DNA from 3 places in the Xanthomonas prunicola genome. Region 1 is predicted to be linked to each of the others. Evidence: predicted binding sites of a transcription regulator. Region 1 holds the regulator's gene; each other region holds the start of a gene.

Region 1 (10,628 bases):
TGGCGTTGGAACCGGGCCTGGCCGAACGCCTGCACCAGAGCCTGGCCGAGTGCGTTGGCAAACAGGAAGCCCGCAACGAACCGGCGGTGGTGCTGGTACCCGGACAGGTGCGCGCCGCACTCGCCCGGTTGGTTCGCCACAGCGTGCCCAGCCTGTCGGTGCTGGCCTATAGCGAAGTACCGGAAGACAAGCGCCTGAAGCTGGTCGGTACGATTAGCTGAGCCGGCCAGGCACCGGCGCGTGCGCCCGCGGAACGCGAGCGCCCGTGCGGGCCTTCGACAGGCAAGACATGTCGGCAGACCGCAAGACCGGTCTGGCTTTCAGCGCCAGACCGGTCGCAGCATCTACCGCCGCGAGCCACGAAGCACTCAAGCTGCAGCAGGACCCCAAGGTTCCCAGGCGCTCGTGAGCCGATTGCACGCATGGCTTCCATGAAACACGTCGCACTGACGTCTTGGAGCCGGCCCAGGTCGCGACCAGGTGCTGCTGCGCATCCAACACCGTCCGGACTAGATCGCAGCGTTCGCTGGCGCCAGCAGTTATGCGCAGTGCTGCAGGCCGGCCCCTCATGTTCGCGCCGGAAATCCGCCACTCGGCTGAACGTCCAATCGATTGCATGGCACCGGCCGGCCAGATGTCTTCGCGCGGGCCTACCGCACGCCTCCCGGATCAATCGGAGCACTGCGCCCATCGCGGCACCGATGCCTCGCCCATCCAGAAGAATCCAATCAATACAGCGACTTGGATGCGCAGGCAGCGCTCGAACCCAGCACTTCCTCGCCACTTTCCAGCGTCAGCGCACCGCCAGAAACCCAGCACAACACGTTTTGGCACACCGCATGCATTAGCTCTGCCGACACCGCAGCAGCAGCACCGCTCCGGGGCGAACGCAGGACTTGGAACAACGACCGGGACAGGCAACTCATGACGCTGGCAACACACCCTCATTCATCGCGCACCCGTCCGGCGTCCGGCGGGTCCTGTTCCTGGAGGCACTTCGCATGAAAATCAAACGCTTCGTTGCCCCGGACATGCGCACCGCATTCCGCATGGTGCGTGAAGAACACGGCCCGGACGCAGTGATCCTGTCCAACCGCCGTACCGCTGAAGGCATCGAGATCGTCGCTGCCAGCAACTACGACGAAGAACTCGTGCAGCGCGCCCTGGAAACCGCGCGCTCCGAGACCCCGGCCGCCGCCCACAGCGAGCAGGCACCCATCCAGCAGGCGCCTGCCCCGCAAGCTCCGGCCAGGTCCGCCGCACCGGTACACGCCCCGCTCAAGCCGGCTGCCGATGCCAACGTGAGCCAGCGCCAGCGCGTTGCCAGCGCCGCTGAAGACATGATCGCCGCCATGGCGCTGCGTCAGCCGGTCAACGTGCCGCGCCAGGCGCCGGTTGCCGCGCCGATACGCACCGCCAGCATCCCTTCGCCGGCCGCCCAGGCACTGGCCCACGCGGTTGCCGTCACCACTGCCCCGCGTCAGGAACACGCGCTGTCGGCCGTGCCGGAACAGCTGTTCGCCGACTTTTTGACCACCGCCCCGGTGCAGCGCCCGGCCGTGCAGGCCGCTCCGGCGCAGGCGCTGAGCCCGGTGATGGCGGCGGCGCTCGCCACGCATGCCGGCTACGGCCAGGACGAAGACGACCGCGACGACGAAGCCGACTTCGACCTGGACGACGCGCTGCCGCAGATCCTGCCGCCGGCCGCGTTGCCGCCGATCGTCGTCGCCCCCGCCGCGCTGGCCGCGGTTCCGGTTGCCGCCGCGCCGGCCCCGCAGAACGACGAAGAACTCAAGCAGCTGCGTGGCGAACTGGCGCTGATGCGGCAGATGATCGAGCGCGAAATGAACCGCCTCACCGACGAGCGCCTGCGTGGCTCCCCGGTGCGTGCGCAGGCGCTGGAGCTGATGGACGACTATGGCTTCGATGCCGGCCTGACCCGCGATGTCGCCATGCAGATCCCGGCCGATACCGAATTGCACCGTGGCCGCGGGCTGATGCTGGGACTGCTGTCCAAGCGCCTGCCGGTGGCCCCGATCGACCCGCTGGAACGCGGCGGCGTGATCGCCCTGGTCGGCCCGACCGGTGCCGGCAAGACCACCACCATCGCCAAGCTGGCACAGCGCTTCGCCGCCCAGCACGCCCCGCGCGACGTCGCCCTGGTCACCACCGACACCTTGCGCGTCGGTGGCCGCGAGCAGCTGCACAGCTACGGCCGCCAGCTCGGTATCGCCGTGCACGAGGCCGACAGCGCCGAAAGCCTGCTCGAGCTGCTGGAGCGCCTGCGCGACTACAAGCTGGTGCTGATCGATACCGCCGGCATGGGCCAGCGCGACCGCGCCCTGGCCGCCCAGCTGAACTGGCTACGCGCCGCCCAGCAGGTGACGTCGCTGCTGGTGCTGCCCGCCAACTCCCATTTTGCCGACCTCGACGAGGTCGTGCGCCGCTTCGCCCACGCCAAGCCCCAAGGCGTGGTGCTGACCAAACTCGACGAGACCGGCCGCTTCGGCAGCGCCTTGTCGGTGGTGGTCGACCACCAAATGCCCATCACCTGGGTGACTGACGGACAGCGGGTCCCCGACGACCTGCACCGCGCCAATGCCGCCAGTCTCGTTCTTCGCCTTGAAGATTTGCGGCGCGCTGCCGATAAGCCCTGTACTCCGGAGCACAACCATGCAGTCGCGTGAATACGCCAAGCTGACCAACGCCTTCCCCCTGTCGGCGACCCGTCCCGAGCCCTTGGGCCCGGTGCGCACCATTGCCGTGACCGGCGGCAAGGGTGGCGTGGGGAAAACCAACATCTCTGCCAATCTGGCGGTGGCGCTTGCCGACATGGGCAAACGCACCCTGCTGCTGGACGCCGACCTGGGCCTGGCCAACCTGGACGTGGTCCTGGGCCTGGCGCCCAAGTACACCCTGGCCGACCTGATCGCCGGCCGCTGCACGCTGGATGAAGTGATCATCGAAGGCCCCGGCGGCGTGCTGGTGGTGCCGGCCGCCTCCGGTCGCCGCCACATGGCCGAACTGGCCCCGGCCCAGCACATCGGCCTGGTCAACGTGTTCTCCGAACTGGAACGCGACCTGGACGTGATGGTCATCGACACCGCCGCCGGCATCACCGACAGCGTGTTGACCTTCTGCCAGGCGGCCCAGGACACCGTGGTGGTGGTCTGCGACGAACCGGCCTCGATCACCGACGCCTACGCGCTGATCAAGGTGCTCTCGCGCGAACGCGGCGTGGACCGCCTGCAGATCATCGCCAACATGGTGCGCGACCCCAACGAAGGCCGCCTGCTGTACGACAAGCTCTCGCGCGTGTGCGAAAAGTTCCTGGGCGACGTGTCGCTGAACTATCTCGGCCACGTGCCGCAGGACGACTGGCTACGCCTGTCGGTGCAGCGTCAGCAACCCGTCATCAAGGCCTACCCCGCCAGTCCGTCGGCGCAGGCCATTGCCGAAATCGCACGCCGTACCTCGCGCTGGCAGGCTCCCACCGTGCCGCGCGGCAACGTCGAGTTCTTTGTCGAACGCATCATCCAACGGGGAGTGGCCGCATGAGCACCGCTACCGCAACCACGGCCAGCGCGCAGTACCGCGCCGTGCAGCGCAACAACGCCAACGACGTGGTGACCCAGCACGCGGACCTGGTCCGCCGCATCGCCCACCATCTGGCCGCGCGCCTGCCGGCCAGCGTGGAGGTAGACGACCTGATCCAGGCCGGCATGATCGGCCTGATCGAGGCCTCGCGCAGTTACGACTCCGAACAGGGCGCCTCGTTCGAAACCTATGCCTCGATCCGCATCCGCGGCTCGATGATCGACGAAATTCGTCGCGGCGACTGGGTGCCGCGCTCGGTGCACCGCCGCGCACGCGATGCCGCCGCCGCCGTGCGCAAGATCGAACAGCACACCGGCCGCGCTGCCGCCGCCACCGAAGTGGCCGCCGCAATGGAGATGCCGCTGCCCGATTACCTGCGTCTGATGGAAGATGCCGCCCGCGGCCAGGTGCTGAGCCTGGAATCGCGCATTGAAGATCACGGCGAGCTGGACACCACCGCCAAAGGCGGCCCCAATCCGCAGCAGATGATGGAGCGTGGCGAATTCGGCCGCGAACTGGGCAAGGCCATCGGCCAGTTGCCCGAGCGCGAGCAGCTGGTGCTGTCGCTGTACTACGAACAAGAATTGAATCTGAAAGAAATCGGCGCCGTGCTCGGTGTCAGCGAATCGCGCGTCTGCCAGATCCACGGCCAGGCGGTGGTGCGTTTGCGGGGCCGCCTCAAAGTCTTCGAACTGGCCGATGCCGGTGTCGAAATTGACGAATAATTTTTCGTGTTAGGAGCTTGATGTGAACAAGAACATGCGGATTTTGATCGTGGACGACTTCTCGACGATGCGACGCATCGTCAAGAATCTGTTGGGCGATCTGGGCTTCACCAATACCGCAGAGGCCGAGGACGGCAACAGCGCATTGGCTGCATTGCGGGCCGGCCCGTTCGATTTCGTGGTCACCGACTGGAACATGCCCGGCATGACCGGCATCGACCTGCTGCGCAACATCCGCGCCGACGCCAAGCTCAAGCACCTGCCGGTGATGATGGTGACCGCCGAAGCCAAGCGCGAGCAGATCATCGAAGCCGCACAGTGCGGCGTGAATGGTTACATCATCAAGCCGTTCACCGCGCAGACGCTGGAAGAGAAGCTGGGCAAGGTGTTCGAACGTCTGGCGGCGACCGCCTGATGAACGCCACCGTGGAAGCCGATGCCGAACGTGCCGCCTTGATCGAGCGCCTGCAACACGCGCTCGATGCACTGGAAAGCGGTGACCAGGTCGCCTGGCGGCGCGAGGTGGATCACCTCGCCGCCCTGCGCACGCGCCCGATGATGCAGAGCCTGAGCCGGCTCGCCCGCGAACTCGGCCAGGCACTGGGCGAACTGCCCACCGTGCCCGAAGAAGCCGGCGAGCTGGACGATGCGTGTTCGCGACTGGACCATGTGGTGGAAATGACCGAAAAGGCCAGCCACCGCACGCTGGATCTGGTCGAAGAATGCCGCGAACTGGCAAACCAGTTGCGCGACGGCGGTCTGAATCAGGACCAGGGCGCGCTGATGGACAAGATGCGACACAACCTGACCGAGCTATCGCTGGCGCAGAGCTACCAGGACCTGAGCGGGCAGATCATCCGTCGCGTGGCCGGCATCGTGCGGCGCGTGCACGAGGGCTTCGGTGCGCTCGGCCTGCCGCCAAAGAACATCGAACCGAAGAAAGACGACGGCGGTCTTGCCGGTCCTGCAGTCAAGGGCCTGGACCGTCATGCGGTGTCGCAAGACGACGCCGACGACCTGCTGTCAGGATTGGGGCTGTAACCATGAGTGCTGTTCCAGACGATATTGCTGCCGATTTCATCGTCGAGGCCCAGGAAATCCTGGATCGCCTCGGCGAACAGCTGGTGTCGCTGGAACAGGCGCCAGAAGAAGCCGACCAGCTCAACGCGGTGTTCCGCGGCTTCCACACGCTCAAGGGCGGCGCCGGCTTTCTGGCGATCAAGCCCATGGTGGAGCTGTGCCACGCCGCCGAAGAAACCCTCGGCATGGCACGGTCGGGCCAGGCGGTGCTGCAGGCGCATCACTTCGATGCCGCGCAGCAGTCGCTGGATTATCTCCAGGCGATGCTGGATGCAATGGGCTCGGGCGAAACCGTGCCGCATGCACCGGCCTCGCTGATTGCGCAGTTCGATGCCAAGAGCGGCCCGCCGGCGGTCAAGGCCGCACCGCAGGCGGCGGCCGCCAAGCCGGTGGCTGCCGCACACGGCGACGATGCGCATGCCCCCGCCCCCAAGGCGGCAGGCAAGGCCGCAGCCAAGAGCGGCGCCGAAGCCGAACAGACCGTGCGCGTGGACACCAAGCGCCTGGACGCCATCGTCAATCTGATCGGCGAACTGGTGCTGTCGCGCAACCGTTTGAAGACCTTGCGTACCCGTCTGCGCGACGAGGAACTGGACCGCGCGGTCAGTACGCTGGACATCGCCACCGCCCGCCTGCAGACCGCGGTCATGCGCACCCGCATGCAACCGGTCAGCAAGGTGTTCGCCCGCTTCCCCAAGGTGGCGCGCGATGTGGCGCGTACCTTGTCCAAGGAAGTGGAACTGGAACTGATCGGCGCCGAAACGGAACTGGACCGCAATCTGGTCGAAGCCCTGGCCGACCCGTTGGTGCACCTGGTGCGCAACGCCATCGACCACGGCATCGAATCGCCGGCCCTGCGCGAAGCCACCGGCAAGCCGCGGAGCGGCCATGTACGCCTGTCCGCACAGCAGGAAGGCGACTACGTCAGCATCGAGATCCAGGACGACGGCGCCGGCATCGACCCCGAACGCCTGCGCGAGATCGCCCGCAACAAGGGCCTGATCGATGCCGAAGCCGCTGCCCGCCTTAGCACCGACGAGTGCTTGCATCTCATTTTCATGCCGGGCTTTTCGACCAAGGCCGAAGTCACCGACATCTCCGGCCGCGGCGTGGGCATGGACGTGGTGCAATCGCGCATCCGCGAACTCAGCGGGCAGATCCAGATCCAGTCCGAACTGGGCCGCGGCAGCCGCTTCATGATCCGCGTGCCGCTGACGTTAGCGATTTTGCCGACCCTGCTGGTGCAGGCCGGCGAAGCCGTCTATGCATTACCGCTGGCCCGCGTGGTCGAGGTGCTGCACGCCCCGCAGACCTCGCTGGGCTGGTTCGACGGCCGCGCCGTGCTGGACCGCCGCTCGCATACCCTGCCGCTGATCGATCTGCGTCGCTGGCTGGGCGTGCCTGCCGAACAGCCGCCGCTACTGACGGTAGTGCTGCTGCAGGCCGGCGAAACCCGCTTCGGCCTGGTGGTGGACCAGGTCCGCGGCCGCGAGGAAGTGGTGATCAAGCCCCTGCCCCGCGCCCTGCGCGGCCTGCCCGGCTACGCCGGCGCCACCCTGATCGGCGACGGCCGCATGGCGCTGATCCTGGATGTGGATGGGCTGCGCTCCAGCGATCATTGATTTTCGGGAATCGGGAATCGGGAATCGGGAATCGGGAATCGGGAATCGGCAAGACGATCTGGTCTGCCTGATTTGACGACAACGGCCGCGTACTGCGGCTGTTGTCGTTTCACCACCAGCATCGCTGCCGATCTATGTCGCTACGCGCGCACGCATGGGCGCGATGGTTTGGCGACGGCCAGGCTGCCGTGGAAGTGAACCTGGAACCGTTATTTCACTAGCCCTCACACCATCCGGTGTTGAGGCGCAATCGACTGCTCTCGCTGTTGCTCCTGCTGCGGGGATTGCTGTTGGCGCTGAGTTTCGCCCAAGGCCTGTAATTGCGCCAAGGATTGCTCGACGGGCTGCGCAATCGCATCACTCGTCTTCGTATGCGCCATCTTGTGAGCGGGATCGTTCAACGCACCTTCCACAACGAAGACGTTCTCGCCCTGCCGCACGGACTTGGTGTTCTCGCTCAGCACGACATGATCGATTCGCGACAGCCCGTTCTCTTTGGCTAAATACGCGCTGCTTGCTGCCAGCCGTGCGCTGTTGTCGTCGTACTCGCGGCCGAGACCTTGCTCAAGGCGGCGAACGGCCTCTTCTGCTTGGTGATGCAGCGGATCTGTTGGCAGCACTCTCGCGAGCGGTGTTGCTTCCTGTAGTGGAGATACCTGCTCACCGGGCGGCTGCGCCTCACCAATCACCTTCTGCCAAAGTTCCTGCTTGGGCTTCGGATTGTTGTGCTCCTTATTCAACTCACTTTTAGGCACAGGAGCAGGAATGCTCTTGATATCATCTACGTTTTCTACGGGTCTGATATCCCCCTCAAAGCCTTTATCAATTCCATCTTTTGTCTTCCGGTGCAGTCCAGCGTGATTGAGCGCATCCCATGTGAAGTCGATACAACTGTTTGTAGCACCGTGATATTCCATATTGAACCCGTGCCTAGCAGGGGCCGCGCCGAAGGCCTCCAGCTTTTCATACTGCGCCTTATCGATCTCCATCGTGCGTGAGTAATATGGTTTTTGGTAGGTATCGACGTCATTGAACGAAACTTTTCCTGGCCCGCTAGCCTCGCCATGCTTGATGGGCGAGAACCCATAACTTTTGACAGTCGTTCCGTCGTCAATCGAGTAGTACATATGGCCACCGAAGGATGTGCCTCCGGCCATCAACGGCGTACCTGCGGCAGCGACGTAGACAGTGACTGCATAGTGCTTTTCATGATCATCCATGCTCATTCCCCTCACTTTCCTTTGTAGGTGTAAGCGACAAGAAGTTGAGCATTAGCCGCAACCAGCGCCTCGGCGTTCTGATCAAAGCGCAGTTTGAGCCGATAACGGCCTGGCTGGACAGCATTGCTATAGCCGAACGCCAACTCCCTGGACGCGGTCTGTTCAGTAGACAAACCGGCGTCTTGCAGCGTCGTACCGTCCGCATCAAAAGCGAACAGACCAGGAGCCATACCATCAGCTGACAAGGGAATGGACGCCTGCTGACCTACTCCCACACGCTGACTACGCTGCAATTCCACGGAGACCGGACCGGATGGTTCAATACGCTCCAAGTGGAGCTCGGCCGAAACACCAGCGCCAATCAGCCTGTCAGCACTTTGGTAGACGGCAGTTGGATCGACACCGGTGATCCGCACACCGATGAAAACGGGAGGAGTCGCGTCGTCGGGCAGTGCGGGCACATCGAATTCCAGCTCTGTAGGCCCACGATCATGTGGGGTCAAACTCCGTACCAACGGGACGACCGTTCTCATCTCTATCTGCTCCTTTGCGATAGGCACGTTTGCAGGCGGCGATTGCATGCTGCAGCCAGCGATCAGACAGGCAATCAATGCCGTGAGTGCAAAGCGCATTGGATCGTTTGCAAGGGGCACGGCCTTTCTCCAATAAGTGTTGGTGCTGCAGGGGGAATTTTGACAGTTTTTTCAATGTCATCGTGTCATGCACGCCTCTCAAGTACCCCCAATGCCCTATGCACGCATTGCTTTATGAGGCCTGACAACTCCAGGGCTGAGTGACATGTCCGCTACCTCAACTTATCGGATATAGGCCCATTCGACGCATTTGTGCGCTACCAACTCTTGCGGTTCCGCAGCTTCACCTCTTGGGAAAACCTCTACACGCATCCCTGGGTGGAAAAGCTCGAGCTTTGGATTTCCGCGCTGGAAGAGTTAGCGACCTCAACCTTGATAGCGGCAACCAAAGACATCGCCACCGGTAAGTGTTCGTGCGGCCAAGTGTTGATCTTGGGGCCCGCAGAGCAAGCCGGTGACAAGGAATCTTCTGCCCTAGCACCAAGTGCAACGCCAGCTACATCTCAATCAAGGACGATCCAGAGCATGGGATCGAAAAGATTCCGGCCGTCGGCCTTCGCTGCAAATGCACGGCCATGGTCCCTTAGCCCCTACCAGGCTTCTCAAGCCAACCGTCTGCCCCAACTGCAAGGCATCCGTTCGTGCGCATATCGGCGCTGACGTGATGATGCTTTCCGACCCACCCATGCGCGAAGACGAATCGAGCAGCTAGTTGCACCTCAAGTCCGACACCTCGTCTACGCCCGGCAGGCCGCGTGGCGGTATGGGCGCGATTGTTTGGCGACGGCTGGGCTGCAGTGGAAATGAACCTGGAACCGTTATTTCACATCGTCCCTAACCCGCTACTTTTCAAAGGGATGAGCCGCTCCACCGGCGAACAGAGTCAACTATTCAGCCGTCTTATGATCATAAACGCATTTGCGCGCTTGTTCGTAAGCTGTGGTAGGAATGACTACATCGAATTGCTTAGTGGTTGGGATAAGCGTAGAGGGCTCCGAAGAGTGCAGCAGGAAGGCATCGCCGCCGCCCTCTCGACGGAACCAGCCGATGTGCATCCCGGGAAGGCCGGTCCCCGCCTTACGGAACGGGAAGCGCATAGCACTAGCGTCTGCTGCTTCATTCCAACGCAAGGCGCCCAATGGCACGACGACACTGTCCGTCCCGGCCCGCAGCATGAGGGCGTTCCCACTGATGCTCACGCGTGCGCTCCTAGCTTGCCAGACCAAGAAACCGGCTATCGCTAAATTGGCCAAGACAACGATCACAAGAGCCCCCTTCTTCAACGGTGTCGGGGCCTTGCCAGCAAAGTACAGAAACGCAACGAAAGCCAGAGCGAACACGAATGGGCCGAAAATACCTAAGTATGTTTTCCCAGTGGCCAAGTGCAGCGGGATGTCACAGTTCATGGCTGACTTCCTATTTAAGCTGTAATAGTACGCATGCCGTATTGGTGCACGGCATCCACTATTGTCTCGAATGACGATTCCTCGAAGCCAATCAATCCAACCTGCTGCATGGCGCGCAGAAAGGACGCCACCTCGTTGCGAATAACCAACTTGGTATGCTCTGAGTACAACTCAGGCGCGCCAAGCATCGCGGCGGCACGCTGCGCCACGGTGCAACTGTCGCAAATATCCGGGTCGAGCCTACTCATCTGCCCCGTGAATATTCCAGTTGACATTGACTGCGATGTTTGCGGATGTCCAGGCGATGGCGTTGCTCCCGTCACTGAAGTATGCGTAACGAACGTGACGTAATTGAATAGCACAGCCACCACTTGCACGCCCACCG
Region 2 (10,628 bases), 330 kb from region 1:
CCAGCTCGACCGCCTGGAACGGTTTGGTCAACACTTCCATCCCATCGTCCAGTTGTCCCGCGCCCACCGCAGCGCTGGCGGCATAGCCGGTGACAAACAACACCGGAAGTGCCGGCCGCGATTGCCGCCCGGCATCGGCAACCTGGCGCCCGTTGAGGCCGCCGGTCAGGCCGACGTCGGTCACCAGCACATCGATATGCTCATGCGAGCGCAAACGCTCCACCGCCGCGCTGCCCTCGGCAGTGTCGATCACGCGGTAGCCGGCTTCGGTGAGCACCTCGGAGATCAAGACGCGGATCGCGGTGTCGTCTTCCACCAGCAAAACAGTGCAACTCTGCGAAGCGTTACGCTGCAGCGGCCGGTTGGCAGGCGCTACGTCGTCCTGCGCCAGCGCGCCAGTGAAACGCGGTAGGTACAAGGCCATGGTGGTGCCTACGCCTACTTCCGAATCGATGCGCACATGCCCGCCGGATTGGCGGGTGAACCCATAGATCATCGACAAGCCCAACCCGGTGCCCTGGCCGATGGGTTTGGTGGTGAAAAACGGTTCGAACACCTTGGCCATCACCTCGGCGGTCATGCCGGTACCGGTGTCCTGCACGCTGAGGCACACGTAATCGCCAGCCGGCAACTCCAGCTGCTGAGCGGCAGCCGCGTCCAGCGCAAGGTTGTGCAGGCTGATGGTGAGCTCGCCGCCATCGGGCATGGCATCGCGCGCGTTGATACATAGGTTGAGCAGCGCATTTTCCAACTGCGGCGCGTCCACCAATACCTTCCACGCTTCGGCAGCCGGACGTAGCTGCAATGCAATCGACGGCCCCAGCGTACGCGCGATGATGTCGTGCATGCCGCGCACCAGCGCTTCCACATCCAGTGCGGTGGGAGCCAACGTTTGCCGCCGCGAAAATGCCAGCAACCGCTGAGTCAATGCGGTGGCGCGCGCCGCGCTGGATTGCGCCATCTCCACATAGCGTTCCAACCGGTCGTACTTGCCCTGTTCGATGCGCGTCTGCACCAGTTCCAGGCCAACGCTGATGGCGGTAAGCAAATTATTGAAATCGTGCGCCAGCCCGCCGGTCAGCTGCCCCACCGCTTCCATCTTCTGGCTCTGACGCAGTTTTTCTTCGGCCAGCAACAACGCTGCGCTACGCTCGCGCACGCGCTCTTCCAGCGTTTCGGTGAGCTGACGCAACTGTTCTTCGGCGACGCGCTTGTCGGTGATATCGGCAGAGGTACCGAACCACTCGGCGATCTGCTCGCGCTCATCGAGCAGCGGAATGGCGCGCATCAAGGTCCAGCCCACGCGTCCATCTGCGCCGAGCACGCGGTATTCCACATCCACGCCAGACCGATTGGCAGTCGCCTGCGTCAGCGCTTGCGCCAACCGCTCGCGGTCGTCCGGGTGCACCATCGCCTGCCATTCGGGTGTGGTCGAGACCGCTTCGCTCAACACGCCGTCGCCCACCAGTTGGCGCAGCTGGCGCCAATCTGCGCTGGCGGAAAAAATCGATTGCGAGGATGCGCGCACCAACGCATCCAGCCGCCGCTCGCTCTTGCGCAAGGCTTCGCTCGCCAACCGCTCGGCGGTGCGGTCGCGCAACACCTTGACGAAACCGATGGCCTCGCCCGTTTCTTCGCGCAACACCATCAACGAGCCATTGGCCCAGAACCGCTCGCCGGATTTGCGCACGTGCCAGCGCTCATCCATGCCGCTGCCGCATTCCAGCGCCGCCGCTGCTTCGATCAGGATCTGGCGTCGCTCGACGTCTTCCGGAGTGAACGTGCGCTCCAGCGATTGACCGAGCATTTCGGCCTCGCTCCAACCCAGAGTGCGCCGCGCGCCTTCATTCCAGGACGTCACCCGCCCATGCATGTCGGTGGCGATGATGGCGTAATCCATCACGCTGTCCAGGATCTGCCGGTTACGCACCTCGGCCTCGCGCACCGCGCGTTCCAGGCTGATGCGATCGGTGATGTCCAGGCCCTGCACGAAGATGCCGGAGATGGTGCCATCGGCGCCGGCGATCGGCTGATAGACCAGATCCAGCAAGCGCCGCTCGCTGGGCCCGCCCGGCACTGCTTGCACGTTGTACGGCAGCGCATTGGCCGAAAACGCTCGCCCAGACCGATAGACCTCATCCAGGCGGCGCAGATGCCCCTGCTCCACCGCATCGGGCAGCGCGTCGGCCAGTGGCCGCCCGATCACATCGCGATGGCCGATCAGACGCGAGTAGCACGGGTTGGCGAACTCCACCCGATGCTGCGGCCCGCTCAGGAATGCCATGAACATCGGCGCCTGCTCGAACAGGCGGATCAAGCGCTCGTGTTCGTCGGCCAACCGCGCCTGCGCCAGCTTGCGCGCGGTGACCTCGCTGGTGACGCAGAACACGCCGCCCACCCGGCCATCGTCCAGATAGATGGGCGAGAACGAGAACGTCCACCAGGTCTGCTCCGGCACGCCGTAGCGATTCATGCCGATCGGCAGTTCCTCGAAGCGCGAGGCCTGGCCTGCGAACGCTGCCTCGATCGGCTCGCGCACGGCGTCCCACGCATCGGCCCACAATTCACGCAGTGGCGCGCCGAGCGCCTGCGCCTGGCGCGGCCCCAGGATCGGCGCATAGGCATCGTTGTAGAAAAAGGTCAGCGCATCGCCCCACACCACATACATGCTCTCGGGCGAACCCAGCATCAGGTCGACGGCATTGCGCAGCGGCGACGGCCATTGCGTGGTGGGTCCCAGTGGGCTCACCGCCCAGTCGTGGTCGCGCACCGCCTGCGCCATGACGCTGTCACCATGCGGAAACCCCGCATTCATCGGGTGTGTGCCTGCACTGCGCCGAAGCACAGGCAACCGCTCCAGCACGCGCCGTGCACGACCGCAGTGTCGCCTGCTGTGAGCTTATCCATCACCCATCCGTACATCGCGTCCAACCGTTGAAGACCAGGTAGCCAGCTTACGCATCTCTTCTCGGCGAAGCGGAGTGTGCGCGCGCTCGCCCATCATCTGGCCTATGACAGTTGGCGTCCAGTCACCACGGGCGCAGTGACTGAACCAGGCAACTTCCACTGCCGCGTTTGGGCCACTGTGTAGCGTGCGCAAAGGCCAATGCAGTCGTCGGCCTGCACGCATTCGAGCCCGCCGAGCAGCCACGCCGCAAGGCAGTGGCGCTTGGCCAAGGTGCACCTACCGCCATGCGCGCTGCAGGACACGTAAAATCGCTGGAGGGCTTCAGGACAACCACGGTCGTACAGATGCTGGATCAAAATGAACTCATCCATCCGCAAGCTGCGGTCGCGCCAGGTTACCTGGCCAACCACGCAGCGCGGGTCTTCAATCGCCTGGTCGACGCCGAACTACGGCCGCACGGCGTTTCGCTGGCCCTGATTGGCCCGATCATGCTGCTGTCCTGGAAAGGCCCGATGTTGCAGCGCGACCTGGTCATCGCCTCGGCCGTGAAGCAGCCGGCCATGGTGGCGCTGCTCGACAAGCTGGAAGGCCTGAAGCTCATCAAGCGCACACCCACCCCGCAGGATCGCCGCGCCGCGCTGGTGGCGCTCACCGCGCGCGGGCGCGCGATCGCCGACGTCGGCAGCCGTGCCTTGCTGGGCATGAATGCGGTGGCGTTGGAGGGCTTTTCTGAAGATGAAGTGCAGCAGACCGTCGCGCTCATGCATCGGCTGATCGCGAACATGGAGCGTTGCAGTCAGGACGTGTAACATCACCCGTGATATTTCATCTCACGGGTGACAACAATGCCGCGTCGCATCCTGATCACCGGCGCCAGCATTGCCGGCAACACCGCCGCGTGGGCGCTCGCCCATCGCGGCTTCGATGTCACCGTGGTGGAGCGCGCCGCACAGTTTCGCGATGGCGGCCAAAATATCGATATCCGTGGCGTCGGCCGCGAGATCCTGCAGCGTATGGGCCTGGAGCAGGCAGCGCTTGCCCAGGGAACCGGCGAAGAAGGCACCGCCTGGATTGACGCGCACGGCCAGGCCGTTGCCACCTTCAACACCAAGGACATCAATGGTGATGGCCCTACTGCCGAGCTAGAGATTCTGCGCGGCGATCTGGCTCGCCTGCTCTACGACGCCGCACGCAATCAAGTCACCTATCGCTTCGGCGACCGCATCGCCAACATCGAAGACGCTGCCGCCGCCGATGCCGCCGCCGTCAGCTTCGAGAGCGGATGCAGCGAACGCTTCGATGCGGTGATCGTCGCTGAAGGCGTGGGCTCATCGACACGCGAAAAAGTTTTTCCTGGCGAAAACGATCCGCGCTGGATGGACCTGACCATCGCCTATTTCACCATCCCGCGCACTGCCGACGACGACCGGCTGTGGCGCTGGTACCACACCACCGGCGGGCGCAGCATCTCGTTGCGGCCAGACCGGCACGGCACCACGCGCGCCATGCTCTCGCTGCAAAAACCGGCCGAAGGCGAACAGGATTGGAGCATCGATGTCCAAAAGACCTACCTGCGCGAGCGCTTTGCCGACGCCGGCTGGCAAGCGGCGCGCGTGCTGGAGGGCATGCACGCCACCAACGACTTCTACTTCGATGCCTTGCGCCAGGTACGCATGCAGCGCTGGCACAGCGGACGCACCGTGCTCACCGGCGATGCCGCGTGGTGCGCCACGCCACTGGCCGGGATCGGCGCTACCCTGGCGGTGACCGGCGGCTATGTGCTAGCCAACGAAATTGCCCGCGCCGACACGCTGGACGCGGCCTTCGCCGCCTACGATGACGCGATGCGCCCGATGGTCGAGCAGGCCCAAGGCGTGCCAAAGATTGGCCCGCGCCTGATGAACCCACACAGCCGCCTCGGCATCCACCTGTTGCATGGGGCACTCAAACTCGCAAGCCAGCCAAGCGTGCAGAACATCGCAACCAAGTGGATGACGCCCTCGATCAAGGCACCGGATCTCTCGCGCTATCGGTAAGCGCTGCGACAGGTCCTGGTGAGCAACGCGTGGCAGCGCAATGGGTTACCCCGCGACGCGTTAGCCAGTCCCACCAGCACCTGAACCATCACGCGCAATGGCTTCAGTTCCAATGGAAGAGGTCGCTAACGAACACGTCGAGACACCACCGACGCGGCGGCAATTGTGCTGGCGCCTGCGGTGTCGCGTCTGCATTCGTCCCCCTGCAGTTGCTGGGCCTGCCCGCTCTTCCGTTAGTCGGATCCCGATCGAACCCCTATGCATTTCTTCCCAAATTTGCGCATTGGACAGCGCCTGGCCCTTGGCTTCCTCGCCATCATCGTGTTGATGGTGATCCTGACCGTGGTCGGCATCCAACGCGTTCGCAGCATCGACCAGCAGCTCACCGCCATCAACGAAGTCAACAGCGTCAAGCAGCGCTACGCGATTAACTTCCGCGGCAGCGTCCACGACCGCGCCATCGCCCTGCGCGACGTCGTACTGATGGACGACCTCACCAACCGCCACGCTGCCGAACAATTGATCGACAAGCTCGCTGCCGATTACGCGCGCTCCGCGCAACCGCTCGACGACATGCTCGCCAGTTCGACCGATGCCAAGGAGAAACACATCCTCCAGCAGATCAAGGCCATCGAGCAGCGCACCCTGCCGCTGATCACCCAGGTGCGAGGCTTCCGCGATGCCGGTGATAAGCTGCATGCAGAGCAGCACCTGCTGCAGGAAGCACGCCCGGCCTTCATCGCCTGGCTGGCCAGCATCAATGCCTTCATCGACCTACAGGAAACCAAGAACCGCGCTGCCGCCAAGCAAGCCGTCGCAACTGCTGGTGGCTTCGCGACACTGATGGTCGCCTCCACCATCGTTGCCCTGCTGCTGGGCGCCGCCATCGCCTTCCTGCTCACGCGCAGCGTGGTGTTGCCGCTGCGCCAGTCGCTGCGCCTGGCAGAGCGCATCAACGACGGCGACCTGCGCAGCCAGGACGCACCCACCAGTAACGACGAATCCGGACAATTGCTGCGCGCGATGCAGCAGATGCAGCGGCGCCTGCAGGAAGTGATCTCCGCGCAACGCAGCATGGCCGTACGCCACGATGCCGGCGAGATCAGCTACCGCACCGACGCGCAGCGTTTTCCCGGCGAGTACGGCACCATGGTGCGAGATACCAACGCGCTGGTGCACGCCCACGTGCAGACCCAGCTGCGCATGACCCAGGTCATGGGCAGTTACGCGGTTGGCGATCTCACTCAGGACATCGAACAGTATCCCGGTGAAAAAGCTGCCATTACCGCGACCATGCAGCAGGTCAAACGCAACCTGCAGGCCATCAACGCGCAGATCCAGGAACTCACACAGGCCGCATGCGCAGGTAACTTCGCGCTACGCGGCCAGCCGGAAAAGTTCGAGCACGACTTCCGCCTGATGGTGGAAAACCTCAACACCATGATGGCCACCTCCGACACCAACCTGGCCAGGTTCTCCGACCTGCTGCGCTCGATCGCCGACGGCGACCTGACCGTGCGCATGTCCGGCAACTTCCACGGCGTGTTCGCCTCCATGCGCGACGATGCCAACAGCACCGTGCACCGTCTCACCGACATCGTCACCCGCATCCAGACAACCTCCAACAGCATCAGCTTCGCTGCAGAAGACATTGCCAGCGGAAATCAGGAACTGGCGCGCCGTAGCGAACAACAAGCCGCCGACCTGGAAGAGACGGCCGCCTCGATGGAAGAGCTCACCTCCACCGTCAAGCAGAATGCCGAACACGCAAACCGCGCCAACCAGCTCGCACGCGGCGCCGCCACCATCGCCACAGCGGGACGCGACGTCGTCGGCCAGGTGATCGAACAGATGTCCGGCATTGAAGCCTCGTCCAGGCGCATCGCCGACATCATTTCAGTCATTGACGGCATCGCCTTCCAGACAAATATTCTCGCGTTGAATGCCGCGGTCGAGGCCGCACGCGCCGGCGAACAAGGCCGCGGCTTCGCCGTGGTCGCATCGGAAGTGCGCACCCTCTCACACCGCTCCTCGGATGCAGCAAAAGAAATCAAACGGCTCATCGACGACTCCGTACAACGCGTCGCCGACGGCTCCACACTCGTCCACCAGGCCGGCACCACCATGGGCGAGGTCGTGACCAGCGTCCAGCACGTCACCGACATCATGGGCCACATCTCCGCCGCCTCGCAGGAACAAGCCGGCGGCATCGAACAGGTCAACCACACCATCGCGCAGATGGACGAAACGACTCAACACAATGTCCGCCTGGTGGAAGCCGCAACCAACGCCGCAAGTGCGTTGGAACAGCACTCCACGCAACTCACCCGTGCAGTGGAAGTCTTCAAGGTCAACACACCGGTGCTGTAAGTCCGCACGATAACGTTCGACGCGCAAGCAATGGTCGCGGCCATCGTCTCGGCTTCGATCTAACACAAGCGCCTACTCGGCAGAAAACAGACCAACCTGTCGCGGCGGGTAGATCAGATCGCGCCCTGCCGGGCGCGCATCTGCATTTAACTGATGCTGCGCCGCCGCGGTCTCGCCAAGGATGTGCAGCACTTGCCACCCGCGGTGCAGCAACAGATCCGCAATCAAGCGGCGATGGCACTGCCACCATAGCGCCTCGGCACACATCAGGGCCGTACGCCGCTCCCGCGCCATGGCCGTCACCTGCTCCATTCCGGCGGCGAAGTCGGCATTGGTCATGTGGTCGGCATAGCCCTGAAACGCCTCGTTGCGCCATCCGCCATTTGGCGATCCCGACCGCGCCCTGCGACGTCCACCCAGCTCGGGCAGCCATAAATAGCGCACCGACGCCGCGTCCAATGCCTGCGCCATCGTGTCGCTGGCAAACCATGGGTAGCGACGCGAGCCCGGAAAGCGCCGCACATCCACCAGTGCCTCAATCCCGTGGGTGCGCAATAGCGCAATGAACGTCTCCCATTTCCTGGTGGAATGACCGATCGTCCAGAGCATCTCGGCCGCATAGCCAGCGGCCTGCTGCGCAGGCGCCTCGGTGTTGATTAAGGGGAAGCTGTCATGCATCGCAGCAGTAGCTAAACGGAGTGGCAATACAGCACTATCATCGCAAGCGCCCATAGCAAGTGATGGACACGCCACCTATGCCCGCAAGCGGATCGGGCACATCTGCTTTTAAGCGCGCGCGATTCCCGTATCAAGGTGAGCGCTGCTTGCTCCAGATCGTGCTGAAAGCGGCAGCAGCGATGCAAGCGCCAGTCGCTTAACCACCTGCGCTGCACGGTTGACCGGGTTGCCGATCAATCAGCCCGATGACAAATGGATCATCAGAGGGACCATTGCCTTGAGTGTGGGACAGGAAATAGGACAAGAGGCGGGCCTTGGGAGAAAGTCCCGGTGCCTTCAGCAATTTGCAACGAGCTATGGCGGAGAGAGTGGGATTCGAACCCACGGAAGGTTTGACCCTTCGCCGGTTTTCAAGACCGGTGCCTTAAACCGCTCGGCCATCTCTCCGATGCTGTTGCGCGTGACCCCCGAAGGCATCGGGTGTCACGCTGGCGCCCGCATTGCGCGGGTGACGCCTTGTCGTTAGCCGCACGGACATCTTGCGCCGAACGACCACTCCCAGGATCGCTCCCGGGCACGCATTCTCGCATGCCCGGATGCGTTTTGCTTGGTTACGCCGCGCTACTTTTCGCTGGCGCAGCGTGCTGCTGCCGTCACTTGTGGCAGACCACCACCTGTTGCGGGCCGAATGGATGCATCCAAGAACGCATGCAACGCGCCAAACGTTTGCAGCGAGCTGGCTGCAGAGAAGCAAGGCAATGCCGATGATGCATCGCCTGCCTCAACGGCTCCCGGTAGCGCTCAGCCAGCTTCGGCCACAACCAAGCGCGGTGTAGTGCCGGCGGCACGCTTGAGCTTTTCCGCCAGTTCGGCGCAGTTGCCGCCGCAATCCAGACGTGAGCGTTCAATTTCCTGCGGCAGGTGTTCGGCCAGGAAGTCGATGAACACCCGCACCGCAGGCAACAGGCCGCGGCGCGAGGCGAACACGGCGTGGCAGATACCTTGCGGCAGCGACCAATGCGGCAGCACCACTTCCAGCTCGCCGCTGCGCACTGCTTCGGCACACACGGTTTCCGGCAGCATGGTAATGCCGAAGCCGTCGCGCGCCATCGATTGCAGCAGCGGGAAGTCGAAGCCGGCCAGGCGCGGCTGCAGGTCCACGCGGCGCATTTCGCCGTTCGGGCCGTGCAATTCCCAGCGCTGATGCGCTTCGTCTTCGCTGGTGCTCATGGTGGTGTGGTTGGCGAGCTCGCTCGGGTCCTTGGGGCGCCCGGCGCGGTCCAGATATTTGGGGCTGGCGACCAGCAATTCCTGCACCTGGCCGAAGCTGCGCATCACCAGGCTGCCGTCGTCGTCCAGGCGCGAACGCACGCGCAGGGCGATGTCGTAGCCCTCGTTGATGACGTCGACGCGGCGATTGCTGATGTTGAGCTGCAGCCGCACCTTGGGATATTTGGCCAGGAATTCCGGCAATAACTTGGGCAACTGGATCTGCGCGAGAGAGACAGGAACGCTCACACGTACAAGACCGCGCGGCTCGGCGCTGAGACGATCCACCACCTCGCGCGCGGCCTGCGCCTCGGCAAGCATGGTCTGGGCGTGCCGGTGCACGCTGGTGCCGACGTCGGTGACCGCGAAGCGGCGCGTGGAGCGCTGCAACAGGCGCACGCCCAGGTCGGTTTCGAGCTGGCTGATGCGTCGGCTCAGGCGCGATTTGGGAATCCCCAGTGCACGCTCGGCAGCGGCAAAGCCGCCGTGGTCCACCACCATCGCAAAGTAGTACAGGTCATTCAGGTCGTGCATGGCACATGCATCCATGGATAGAACGATAAGTGATATTTAAGCACCTTTATCCCAACAGAGCAACGACCTAGGCTACACACCTCCGCGGCGCTGCCGCTTGCCACAGGTTACTGCCATGAAACTGCTCCACCTCGATTCCAGCGCGCTCGGCGTCAACTCCATCAGCCGCGAGCTCAGCGCCGCCATCGTGGAGCAGCAGCGCCGGCTTCACCCGGAGGCGGAGGTGACCTATCGCGACCTCGACCGCGATCCGATTCCGCACCTGACCTCGCAAACGCTGGCGCAGACCGATCCGGCAGCCGAAGCGGTGATGCAGCAGTTTTTGCAGGCCGATGTCATCGTGATTGGCGCGCCGATGTACAACTTCGCCATTCCGTCCACGCTCAAGGCATGGATCGACCGCATCGCAGTGGCCGGGCGCACCTTCCAATACACCGCCAATGGGCCGGAAGGCCTAGCCGGCGGCAAGCGCATCATCATTGCCAGCGCGCGTGGTGGCATTTATGCCGAGCCGACCAATGACTTTCAGGAGCCGTATCTGCGCCAGGTGTTCGGCTTCCTGGGCATCCACGACATCAGCTTTGTGCGCGCAGAAGGCGTGGCGTATTCGCCGCAGCATCGCGCCGATGCACTGGCATCGGCGCTGGCCGGTCTACACGCGGAAGAAGAGGCTGCCGTTAGCGCGTAAGCATGCGGCGTGATGCATTGCTGCATCGAAAGATCGGCACGGATAGGACATGCCATAAACGACAAACGGGACCATCGCTGGTCCCGTTTGTTTTGCGTCAACATCTAGTCGTGCGGTGGCTCGCGATCAAACCCACTCAAACGAT
Region 3 (10,628 bases), 1.1 Mb from region 1:
CCGCCGGCCGGCGCGAAGCCTTGATGGAAGTGCTCGCCGCCGCGCAATTGAAGCCTGAGGTGGTCACCGACGTGCCCGCGTTCCTGGCGGGCAAGCTGCGCTTCGGCATTACGGTGGCGCCGCTCGAAGACGGCTTTGCGCTGGATCAACCGCAGATTGCGCTGCTCACCGAGCGCCAACTGTTCCCGGAGCGCGCCAATCAGCCGCGCCGCACGCGCCGGGTCGGACGCGAGCCGGAAGCGATCATCCGCGACCTGGGCGAGTTGTCCGAAGGCGCGCCGATCGTGCACGAAGACCACGGTGTGGGCCGCTACCGCGGCCTGATCGTGCTCGACGCCGGCGGCATGCCCGGCGAGTTCCTGGAAATCGAATACGCCAAGGGCGACCGGTTGTATGTGCCGGTGGCGCAGCTGCACCTGATCAGCCGTTACTCGGGCGCCTCGGCCGAAACTGCGCCGTTGCATTCGCTGGGCGGTGAGCAATGGACCAAGGCAAAACGCAAGGCGGCCGAGAAGGTCCGCGATGTCGCTGCCGAACTGCTGGAAATCCAGGCACGTCGACGCGCGCGTGCGGGCCTGGCGCTGCAAGTGGACCGGGCGATGTACGAACCGTTTGCGGCAGGGTTCCCGTTCGAAGAGACCGGTGACCAGCTCGCTGCGATCGATGCAACCCTGCGCGACCTGGGCAGCAGCCAACCAATGGACCGTGTGGTCTGCGGCGACGTCGGCTTCGGCAAAACCGAAGTGGCGGTGCGCGCAGCGTTCGCTGCCGCCAGCGCCGGCAAGCAGGTCGCGGTGCTGGTGCCCACCACGCTGCTGGCCGAACAGCATTACCGCAATTTCCGCGACCGTTTCGCCGATTACCCGATGAAGGTGGAAGTGCTGTCGCGCTTCAAGAGCACCAAGGAAATCAAGGCCGAACTGGAGAAGGTCGCCAGCGGCGATATCGACGTGATCATCGGCACGCATCGTCTGCTGCAGCCGGACGTGAAGTTCAAGGATCTCGGGCTGGTCGTCGTCGACGAAGAACAACGCTTCGGCGTGCGGCAGAAAGAAGCGCTCAAGGCGATGCGCGCCAACGTGCATCTGCTCACGCTCACCGCCACACCGATTCCGCGCACGCTCAATATGGCCATGGCCGGCCTGCGCGATCTGTCGATCATTGCCACCCCGCCGCCAAACCGCCTGGCGGTGCAGACCTTCATTACTGCCTGGGACAACACGCTGCTGCGCGAAGCCTTCCAGCGCGAACTCAGCCGCGGTGGTCAGCTGTATTTCCTGCATAACGATGTGGAAAGCATCGTGCGCATGCAGCGCGATCTTTCGGAACTGGTGCCGGAAGCGCGCATCGGCATTGCGCATGGGCAGATGCCCGAGCGCGAGCTGGAACGGGTGATGCTGGATTTCCAGAAGCAGCGCTTCAATGTGCTGCTGTCGACCACGATCATCGAATCGGGCATCGACATTCCCAACGCCAACACCATCATCATCAATCGTGCCGATCGATTTGGATTGGCGCAGTTGCATCAGTTGCGCGGCCGCGTCGGTCGCTCGCATCACCGCGCCTACGCGTACCTGGTGGTGCCGGACCGCCGTTCGATGACCTCCGATGCAGAAAAGCGCCTGGAGGCGATCGCTTCGATGGACGAGCTCGGCGCCGGCTTTACCTTGGCAACGCACGATCTGGAAATCCGCGGTGCCGGCGAATTGTTGGGCGAAGACCAGAGCGGGCAGATGGCCGAAGTCGGTTTCAGCCTCTATACCGAGCTACTTGAGCGCGCGGTGCGCAGCATCCGCCAGGGCAAGCTGCCCGACCTGGATGCCGGCGAAGAAGCGCGCGGCGCCGAGGTGGAGCTGCACGTGGCCTCGCTGATTCCCGAGGATTATCTGCCCGACGTGCATACGCGCCTGACGCTGTACAAACGCATTTCCAGCGCGCGCAATCCCGAGGCGCTGCGCGAATTGCAGGTGGAGATGATCGACCGCTTCGGCTTGCTGCCAGACCCGGTCAAGCACCTGTTCGCGATTGCCGAGCTCAAGCTGCAAGCGAACGCGTTGGGCGTGCGCAAGCTGGATCTGGGCGAAAACGGTGGGCGGCTGGTATTCGAAGCCAAGCCAGCGATCGATCCGATGACCATCATCCAGATGATCCAGAAGCAGCCGAAGATCTACACCATGGACGGCCCGGACAAACTGCGCATCAAGCTGCCGCTGCCCGAAGGTGCGGATCGCTTCAATGCCGCACGCGGTTTGCTGGCTGCGCTGGCACCAGGCTGAAGCGCAGCGCCGCGTTTGACGGCGTTGCAACAGACTCGACAACACCCCACGCCGTGCAGGCAAGCAAGCGCCACCCACTGCATGACGTGCGTGCGCGACATTTCCGATATCACGCCGACCTGCATCACCCGCAACGGGCTCGCACCCCTTGCCCTTGCTCGGTGCGCACCGCTCTACCGTGTTTGAGACACGCGTGTCTTGTCCCGGCACTGCCCCGGACAACCGCCTTATGAGCCTGCTTTCGACAAACCTGAGCAGTTAATTCAAAAACTGCTGAGGATTTCGCATTTCCGTCATTCGGCTGAATTTGCCCTAAATATTCCAGCCAGGCGCCGATACCTGCATAGACCGGCATGACTCTGCGTGCAGGGCAATCCCACGCAGTTCCATGCCACCGCGCCCTTCTCCCCGCGTCATCGCACCCACCGTGCGCCATCGCCCGAGGCACCAATGAACACTCCGTCTCCCGATCTGCCCGCGCCGTTGACGCTTGCCCTTGAGGGCGAGATGACCATTCGTCGCGCTGCCGAACTCAAGCCGCTGTTGCAGCCGGCGTTGGCGCATCCGGGCGGCGTGCATCTGGATCTGGCGGCGGTGAGCGAAATCGACACCACCGGCTTGCAGTTGTTACTGGCCACCAAGCAGGCGATCCAGGCCGATGGACGGCCGTTTTCGCTGACCGATTCCAGCCGTGCGGTGGTCGATGTGATCGAGCTGCTCGGCCTGCTCGAAGCGCTGTACCCGCATGCGGTTGCCGGTCTTGGCGAACACATTCACTAACGGACCGGTGACGCGCGCATGGACATGAACCAACTGATGCAAACCTTCCTGGCCGAGAGCCGGGATCTGCTCGAAGACATGGAACGCCATTTGCTCGAAGCCGAGCGTGGCGAATCCTCGCCAGATGCGGTCAATGCCATCTTCCGCGCCGCGCACACCATCAAGGGGTCCGGCGGCCTGTTCGACCTGCCGCAGCTGGTCGGTTTCACCCATGTGGTGGAAAGCGTGCTGGATCTGGTACGCGACGAAGCGCTGACCCTGAGCTCGGAACTGATCGGGCTGTTGCTGGTGTGCTGCGACCATATCCATGCCTTGGTGGAAACCGCCGCAGACCCGAGCCATGCCGACCCGGCCGCCTTGGCTGCTGAAGCCGAGCCGCTGCTGGCGCAATTGCAGACTTATTTGCAAAGCAGCACCTGCGGCGTCACCGCCGCCGCCATCCAGCACAGCACCCCTGAAAAACAGAGCGGTTACTGGCGCATCTCGCTCAAGCTCTTCGCCGATGCGCTGCGCTTCGGCAACTCCCCGCTCAAGTTGATCCGCAATCTGCGCGGCCTGGGCTCGGTGGAATCGATCGGTACCGACTACAGCCAGTTGCCGCGGTTTGAAGAACTCGACCCGGAAGCCAATTACCTCGGTTTCCAGATCCTGCTACGCAGCGACGCCGACCGCGCCGCGATCGAAGACGTATTCGAATTCGTTCGCGACGATTGCGACCTGGACATCGCCGCAGTGCCGGCACCGACCGATGCTGCCACGCTGCTGGTCAGCGAGCCGATGATTGCCGCAGCGCCGGCCGGCGCGCTTGCCGCCGTGCCCAACGCGGCAAATACCGCGTCGGCGCCGGCCCGCAATGCGCCTGACGCCGGCGGACGCAACAACGATGCGCGCTCGATCCGCGTGGATGCCGACAAGCTCGATCGCATGATCGATCTGGTCGGCGAACTCATCATCGCGGTCAGCAGCACCAATGCCAATGCGCAACGCACCGGCGATGCGCAATTGCTGGAATCGGCCTCGATCCTGGCCGGCCTGGTTGAAGACGTGCGCGAAAGCGCGTTGCAGCTGCGGATGGTCAAGATCGGCGGCACCTTCAGCCGCTTCCAGCGCGTGGTGCACGATGTGGCGCGTGAACTGGGCAAGGACATCGCCCTGGTGGTGGCCGGCGAAGACACCGAGCTGGACAAGTCGGTGGTGGAAAAGATCGGCGACCCACTGACCCATCTGGTGCGCAATGCGATGGATCACGGCATCGAGCCGGCAGACGTGCGCGTTGCGCGTGGCAAGCCCGCACGCGGCACCGTTGGGCTCAACGCGTATCACGACTCCGGCAGCATCGTTATCCAGATCACCGATGACGGCGGCGGTTTGAACCGCGACCGCATCCTGGCCAAGGCGCTCGAACGGGGCCTGATCGAACCCGGCCGCCAACTCAGCGACCGCGAAGTGTTCGCAATGATCTTCGAACCGGGTTTTTCCACCGCAGAAAAGGTCACCAACCTGTCCGGGCGCGGCGTCGGTATGGATGTGGTCAAGCGCAATATCACTGCGCTGCGCGGCACGGTCGAGATCGACAGCGCTGCCGGATTGGGCACCACCATCTCGGTACGCCTGCCGCTGACGCTGGCCATCATCAATGGCTTCCAGGTCGGCGTGGGCAAATCGGTTTTCGTGGTGCCGCTGGATGTGGTGGAAGAGTGCGTGGAGTTCACGCCCGACTACACCAACGACTACATCGACCTGCGCGGCAGCGTGTTGCCGTATGTCCGCCTGCGCGAGTTGTTCGCGCTGGGCGGCAAGACCCCGCCGCGCGAAAGCATCGTGGTGATCCGCCAGGGCGCGCAGCGCTTCGGCCTGGTGGTGGACACCTTGCTGGGCGAATGGCAGACGGTGATCAAGCCGCTGTCCAAGGTTTTCGCACAGGTCAAAGGCATCAGTGGGTCGAGCATCCTGGGCAGCGGCGATGTCGCGCTGATTCTGGATGTGCCCAGCCTGATTCAGCAATTGCACCCCAACCAGGACGCGTTGGCGGCCTGAGCGCTCGCACCACCGCTGCCGTACACATCGCGTCGTTTGTCGTTACCTGCCCCCTGGAAACCATCGCCATGTCACACCGTCTCCCTATCGCTACGCAGTTGTGGTTTACCGCCGCGCTTGCCGTCGCATTGCCCGTTGTCGTGGTCGCCGCCGGCGTTGCGCTGACGCTGTCGCACGCCGCCCTGCTGGGTACCAGCGTCATTGCTGCACTAATCAGCGGCGCCTTGCTGGTCTGGGCAATCCGCATCGCCAGTGCGTCGCTGGGGTTGGCCACCACCACGTTGGACGCGTTCTCGCGCGGCAACTTCGATGTCACCCTGCCGCAAGTGCGCGACGAGCAGGCCGGCGATGTCCTGCGCGGGCTGCGCAAGGTGCAGAGCGGCATCCGCCACGTCAACGAAGAAATCAATCGCGTCTCGCGCGAACACGATGCTGGCGATATCGATATACGCATCGACGTCGCCCGCTTCGATGGCGACTTCCGCACCATGGGCGAGGGCATCAACCGCATGGTCGCCAGCCATATCGCAGTGAAAAAACAGGCGATGGCCTGCGTGGCCGAGTTTGGCCGCGGCAATTTCTCTGCGGAACTCGAGCGCCTGCCGGGCAAAAAGGCATTCATCAACGAGGTGGTCGATCAGATCCGCGGCAACCTCACCGGCCTGGTCGCCGAGGTCAACCGCATGTCGGCCGAGCATGACGTCGGCGACATCGATGTGGTCATCGATACCCAGCGCTTCACCGGCGATTTCCGCCGCATGGCCGAAGGCATCAATGCGATGGTGGCCAGCCACATCGCGGTCAAGAAGCAGGCCATCGCCTGCGTGGCCGAGTTCGGCCGCGGCAACTTCACCGCGCAACTGCCGCAACTGCCGGGCAAGAAGCGCTTCATCAACGAGACCATCGATCAGGTGCGTGGCAACCTCACCGGCCTGATCGCCGAGATCAACCACATGTCGGCCGAACACGAAGCCGGCGATATCGACGTAATCATCGACAGCGCTCGCTTCGATGGCGACTTCCGCAGCATGGCGCTGGGCATCAACCAGATGGTCGGCGCGCACATCGCGGTGAAAAAACTGGCGATGGGCGTGGTGGCCGAATTCGGCCGCGGCAACTTCGATGCGCCGCTGGCGCAGCTGCCGGGCAAGAAGGCCTTCATCAACGACACCGTGGAACGGGCGCGCGGCAATCTGCGCAGTATTTCCGAAGTGATTCAGGTCATGGGTGCGATGGCCGATGGCGACCTCACCCACACTGTGGAAGGCCGTTACGAAGGCGCGTTCGCCGACATGCAGCGCTACGTCAACACCACCATGAGCCGGTTGACCGAAATCGTCGATGAGGTCAACCGCAACGCCGAAAATCTGGCCAGCGCGTCGGAACAAGTCAGTGCCACTGCACAGGCGCTTGCCCAGGCTGCCAGCGAACAGGCGGCCGGAGTGGAAGAAACCAGTGCATCGCTGGAGCAGATGACTGCCTCCATCGCACAGAACACCGAAAATGCACGTGTGACCGACAGCATGGCGGCCAAGGCGGCCAGCGAAGCGGCCGATGGCGGGGACACCGTCCGCGCCACCGTGACGGCAATGAAGGACATCGCCAAGAAGATCGGCATCATCGACGACATCGCGTACCAGACCAACTTGCTCGCACTCAATGCCGCCATCGAAGCGGCGCGCGCCGGCGAACACGGCAAGGGCTTTGCCGTGGTGGCCGCCGAAGTGCGCAAGCTGGCTGAGCGCAGCCAGATCGCCGCGCAGGAAATCGGCGAAGTGGCCGGCTCCAGCGTGGAGCTGGCCGAAAGCGCCGGCCGCGTGCTCGGCGAGATGGTGCCTTCGATCCGCCGCACCTCCGACCTGGTCCAGGAAATCGCCGCCGCTTCCGAAGAACAGACCGCTGGTGTCAGTCAGATCAATACCGCCGTGGGCCAGTTGAACCAGACCACGCAATCGGCTGCGGCCAATGCCGAAGAACTGGCTGCCACCTCGGAAGAAATGAGCGCACAGGCCGAACAGTTGCAGCAGCTCATGGGCTTCTTCCGGTTGGGTAATGGCGGGCGAGGCGCCGCATCGGGTAGCAGCAGGCCGGGGCCGCGTCGGATTGCAGCGCACGCGCCGGCCGCTGTGAGCAGCGCGCCGCCGCGACGCACCAACGTGCGCAAGATCAGCGCGGTGGCCGCGACTGCCGACGCGATCGACGAATCGCAATTCGCCAGCTTCTGAGGAGCCGACGATGCACGCGCACACCGCAGCCAACCACGAACTGCCGCCATCGACGGCACCGCAGCAATACCTCACGTTTTTGCTGGATGGGGAAATGTTCGGCCTGGGCATCCTGGGCATCAAGGAAATCATCGAGTACCGCGTCCCTACCGACGTACCGATGATGCCGCCCGCGCTACGCGGGGTGATCAATCTGCGTGGAGCGGTGGTGCCGGTGGTGGACCTGCAGCAGCGCTTCGGCCGCAATGCCAGCGCGATCACCAAGCGCAGCTGCATCGTGGTCGTGGAGATCGCGCACAGCGAAGTGCATCAGGTGCTCGGGCTGTTGGTGGATGCGGTCAGCGAAGTGCTGGAGATCGCACCATCGGACATCGTCGACACGCCCAGCTTCGGCGCCGGCATCGCGCGCGACTTCATCCATGCCATGGGCAAGATCGGCGAGCGCTTCGTGATCCTGCTCGATGCCGATGCCGTGCTGGGCAACGATGCGCTTGCCCAGCTCCCGGCCGCCGAACTGGCGGCCTGACCTAACGCATGCACATAAGGACTCTCATGCGCCCTGCCCTTCTCTCCTGCAACTGCAAGCTGGCCGGCCCGGTCCTGGTCGTGGACGACAGCGTGGTCCAGCGCGAACACGCCATGGCGCTGTGCCGTCAGCTCGGCGCCAGCGTGGTCGATGGTGCAGTCGACGGACACGCGGCGCTGGAGTGGCTGACGCGTGCCGATGCGCCTTCACTGTTGCTGGTGGATCTTGAAATGCCGGGCATGGACGGCGTACAGCTACTGGACGCGCTGGCGCGCGGAAAATACAGCGTGCCGGTAGTGGTGGTGTCGCAACGCGGCAGCGCCTTGATCGATGCAGTGATGCAACTCAGCCGCAGCGCCGGCGTACGCGTGCTCGGCGGCATCGAAAAACCGATGAACCTGCAGGACCTGGCCACCATCCTGGATTGCGAACCGGAGCCGACCGCCGCTGCACGCGTATTCGCGCCGGTGGCGATTTCGCCGCTGATGTCCAGCGGCGGCGCGGCGGCCTCGCGGCTGGATCGCGCCATGCGCCGCGGCGAAATCCGCGTGGCCTACCAACCCAAACTCGATCTGAAAGACGGCCGCCTGCGCGGTGTGGAAGCGCTCGCACGCTGGCGCCGCCCACAAGGCGACATGATCGGGCCGGATCGCTTCATTCCCCTGGCCGAACGCGAAGGCTTGATCCACGCATTGACCCAGCAGGTGATCGGCAAGGCGATCGCGCAATTGGTGGAGTGGCGCGCCGAAGGCTTCGCTCTGAGCCTGGCATTGAACCTCTCGCCCAGGCTGTTGGGCGAAGATCATTTCCTCGAAGAACTGTGCGCCAAGCTGAGCGATAACGGCCTAAGCCCGGCCGATCTGGTGCTGGAACTGACCGAAAGCGCCATCGTGGAACCGGCCAATGCCCTGAGCATGCTCGCGCGTTTGCGCCTGCATGGTTTTGGCCTGTCCATCGACGATTACGGCACCGGCTTCTCTTCACTGCAGCGCCTGGCCAGCATTCCCTTTACCGAACTCAAGCTGGATCGCAGCTTCGTGCATGCCGCGCATCGCAGCCGCAGCCAACGCACCGTGCTCGAGTCCACGCTGGAGCTGGCACATCGGCTGGAACTCACAGCCGTGGCTGAAGGCGTCGAAACGCCCGACGACTGGCGGCTGCTGCGTGAACTCGGCTGTGACCTGGCACAAGGCTATCTGATGGCATCGCCGATGCCCGGGCCGATGCTGTCGGAGTGGTGGCGCGAGCATGCCGTGCGCATCGCACGCCTGAGCGACAACACGCTGCCCAGCGACGCGGACGTGGCCTGAGCCGATGAGTACCGCAACCGCCATCACCGAACAGGAGTTCGGCCGCTTCCAGCGTTTCATCTTCGAAGCCGCCGGCATCAGCATTTCCTCCGGCAAGAAAGCCATGCTGTGCGGCCGCCTGGGCAAGCGTCTGCGCGAGCATCACTTCAGCACCTACACGCAGTACCTGCAACTGCTGGAAAGCCGCCAGGACCGCAACGAAATCCAGACCGCGATCGACCTGCTCACCACCAACGAAACCTACTTCTTCCGCGAACCCAAGCATTTCGAACTGCTGCGCAAGCTGGCCGGCGAACACCGTGGCGCACTGCCGTTCCGTTGCTGGAGCGCTGCCAGTTCCAGCGGCGAAGAGGCCTACAGCATGGCGATGGTGCTGGACGACACCTTGCAGGGCCGCCCGTTCGAAGTGCTGGGCAGCGACATCAGCACCCGCGTGCTGGCCAAGGCGCGCACCGGGCATTACGCACTGCAGCGCATTGATGGCATTCCGCAGGCGTATCTCAAACGCTATTGCTTGCGGGGCCAGGGTGAGTACGACGGTACCTTGCTGGTGGAGCGGCGCCTGCGCGACCGTGTGCGGTTCGTGCATGCCAATCTCAATACCGCATTGCCGGCACTGGGCAGCTTCGATGCAATTTTCCTGCGTAATGTGATGATTTATTTCAATGGCCAGACCAAGCGCGAAGTGATCCTGCGCGTGCTGTCCAACCTCAAATCGGGCGGGCATTTCTGCATCGGCCATTCGGAAAGCCTGAGCGAACTCGACATCGATCTGGTTCAGGTGGCACCTTCGATTTTCCGCAAGGCATGACCCAAGGATTCACCGTGTCGACAGCGTTCAACCGTCCCGCCGCCAGCCCGACTGCCAGCCCCAAGACCATCAAGGCCCTGGTGGTCGACGATTCGGCGGTGGTGCGCCAGGTACTGGTGAGCGTGCTCAACGACGCGGTCGACATCGAGGTGATCGCCACCGCCGCCGACCCATTGCTTGCGATCGAGAAGATGCGCAAGCAGTGGCCGGACGTGATCGTGCTGGACGTGGAAATGCCGCGCATGGACGGCATCACCTTCCTGCGCAAGATCATGAGCGAGCGCCCCACTCCGGTGGTGATCTGCTCCACGCTCACCGAAAAAGGCGCGCGCGTCACCATGGATGCGCTGGCCGCCGGCGCAGTGGCGGTGGTGACCAAACCCCGGATGGGGCTCAAGCAATTTCTCACCGACTCTGCCGACGAACTTGTGGCCACGGTGCGCAGCGCCGCGCGTGCCAACGTCAAGCGGCTGGCGGCGCGCGTGACTGCCGCGCCGCTCGAGGCCGAGGTCAAACACACCGCCGATGTCATCCTGCCAGCGCAGAGCGGGCGCGCGCTTGCGCAGACCACCGAACGCATCGTCGCGATCGGCACCTCCACCGGCGGCACCCAGGCGCTGGAAGAGGTCCTCACGGCCCTGCCGCGCGTCTGCCCCGGCATCG

Evidence for each region. The regulator FliA, encoded in region 1, starts transcription of late flagellar genes. The targets are predictions, from matches to a motif close to TAAAGTTTNNCNNNCNNNGGCCGATAA.
Region 2: a site for FliA is predicted at 5,047-5,073, ahead of M0D43_RS02085 (methyl-accepting chemotaxis protein). Genes of this name have one in related genera too.
Region 3: a site for FliA is predicted at 2,589-2,615, ahead of M0D43_RS18540 (STAS domain-containing protein). Genes of this name have one in related genera too.

What each region holds. Positions count from the first base shown of each region.
Region 1 covers NZ_CP096142.1:232,166-242,793, forward strand. The annotation lists gene flhA (flagellar biosynthesis protein FlhA) at 1-221, shown strand, start outside; gene flhF (flagellar biosynthesis GTPase FlhF) at 1,002-2,687, shown strand; gene M0D43_RS00750 (MinD/ParA family protein) at 2,674-3,558, shown strand; gene M0D43_RS00755 (RNA polymerase sigma factor FliA) at 3,555-4,322, shown strand; gene cheY (chemotaxis response regulator CheY) at 4,345-4,737, shown strand; gene M0D43_RS00765 (protein phosphatase CheZ) at 4,737-5,363, shown strand; gene M0D43_RS00770 (chemotaxis protein CheA) at 5,366-7,024, shown strand; gene M0D43_RS00775 (XVIPCD domain-containing protein) at 7,249-8,151, opposite strand; gene M0D43_RS00780 (hypothetical protein) at 8,256-8,804, opposite strand; gene M0D43_RS00785 (hypothetical protein) at 9,725-10,243, opposite strand; gene M0D43_RS00790 (hypothetical protein) at 10,258-10,628, opposite strand, start outside.
Region 2 covers NZ_CP096142.1:563,252-573,879, forward strand. The annotation lists gene M0D43_RS02070 (hybrid sensor histidine kinase/response regulator) at 1-2,815, opposite strand, end outside; gene M0D43_RS02075 (MarR family winged helix-turn-helix transcriptional regulator) at 3,253-3,717, shown strand; gene M0D43_RS02080 (FAD-dependent monooxygenase) at 3,754-4,944, shown strand; gene M0D43_RS02085 (methyl-accepting chemotaxis protein) at 5,203-7,314, shown strand; gene M0D43_RS02090 (DUF488 domain-containing protein) at 7,387-7,992, opposite strand; tRNA gene M0D43_RS02095 (tRNA-Ser) at 8,350-8,439, opposite strand; gene M0D43_RS02100 (LysR family transcriptional regulator) at 8,794-9,810, opposite strand; gene M0D43_RS02105 (FMN-dependent NADH-azoreductase) at 9,911-10,483, shown strand.
Region 3 covers NZ_CP096142.1:4,326,109-4,336,736, reverse strand. The annotation lists gene mfd (transcription-repair coupling factor) at 1-2,276, shown strand, start outside; gene M0D43_RS18540 (STAS domain-containing protein) at 2,727-3,056, shown strand; gene M0D43_RS18535 (chemotaxis protein CheA) at 3,075-5,093, shown strand; gene M0D43_RS18530 (methyl-accepting chemotaxis protein) at 5,162-7,318, shown strand; gene M0D43_RS18525 (chemotaxis protein CheW) at 7,329-7,844, shown strand; gene M0D43_RS18520 (EAL domain-containing response regulator) at 7,871-9,154, shown strand; gene M0D43_RS18515 (CheR family methyltransferase) at 9,159-9,965, shown strand; gene M0D43_RS18510 (protein-glutamate methylesterase/protein-glutamine glutaminase) at 9,962-10,628, shown strand, end outside.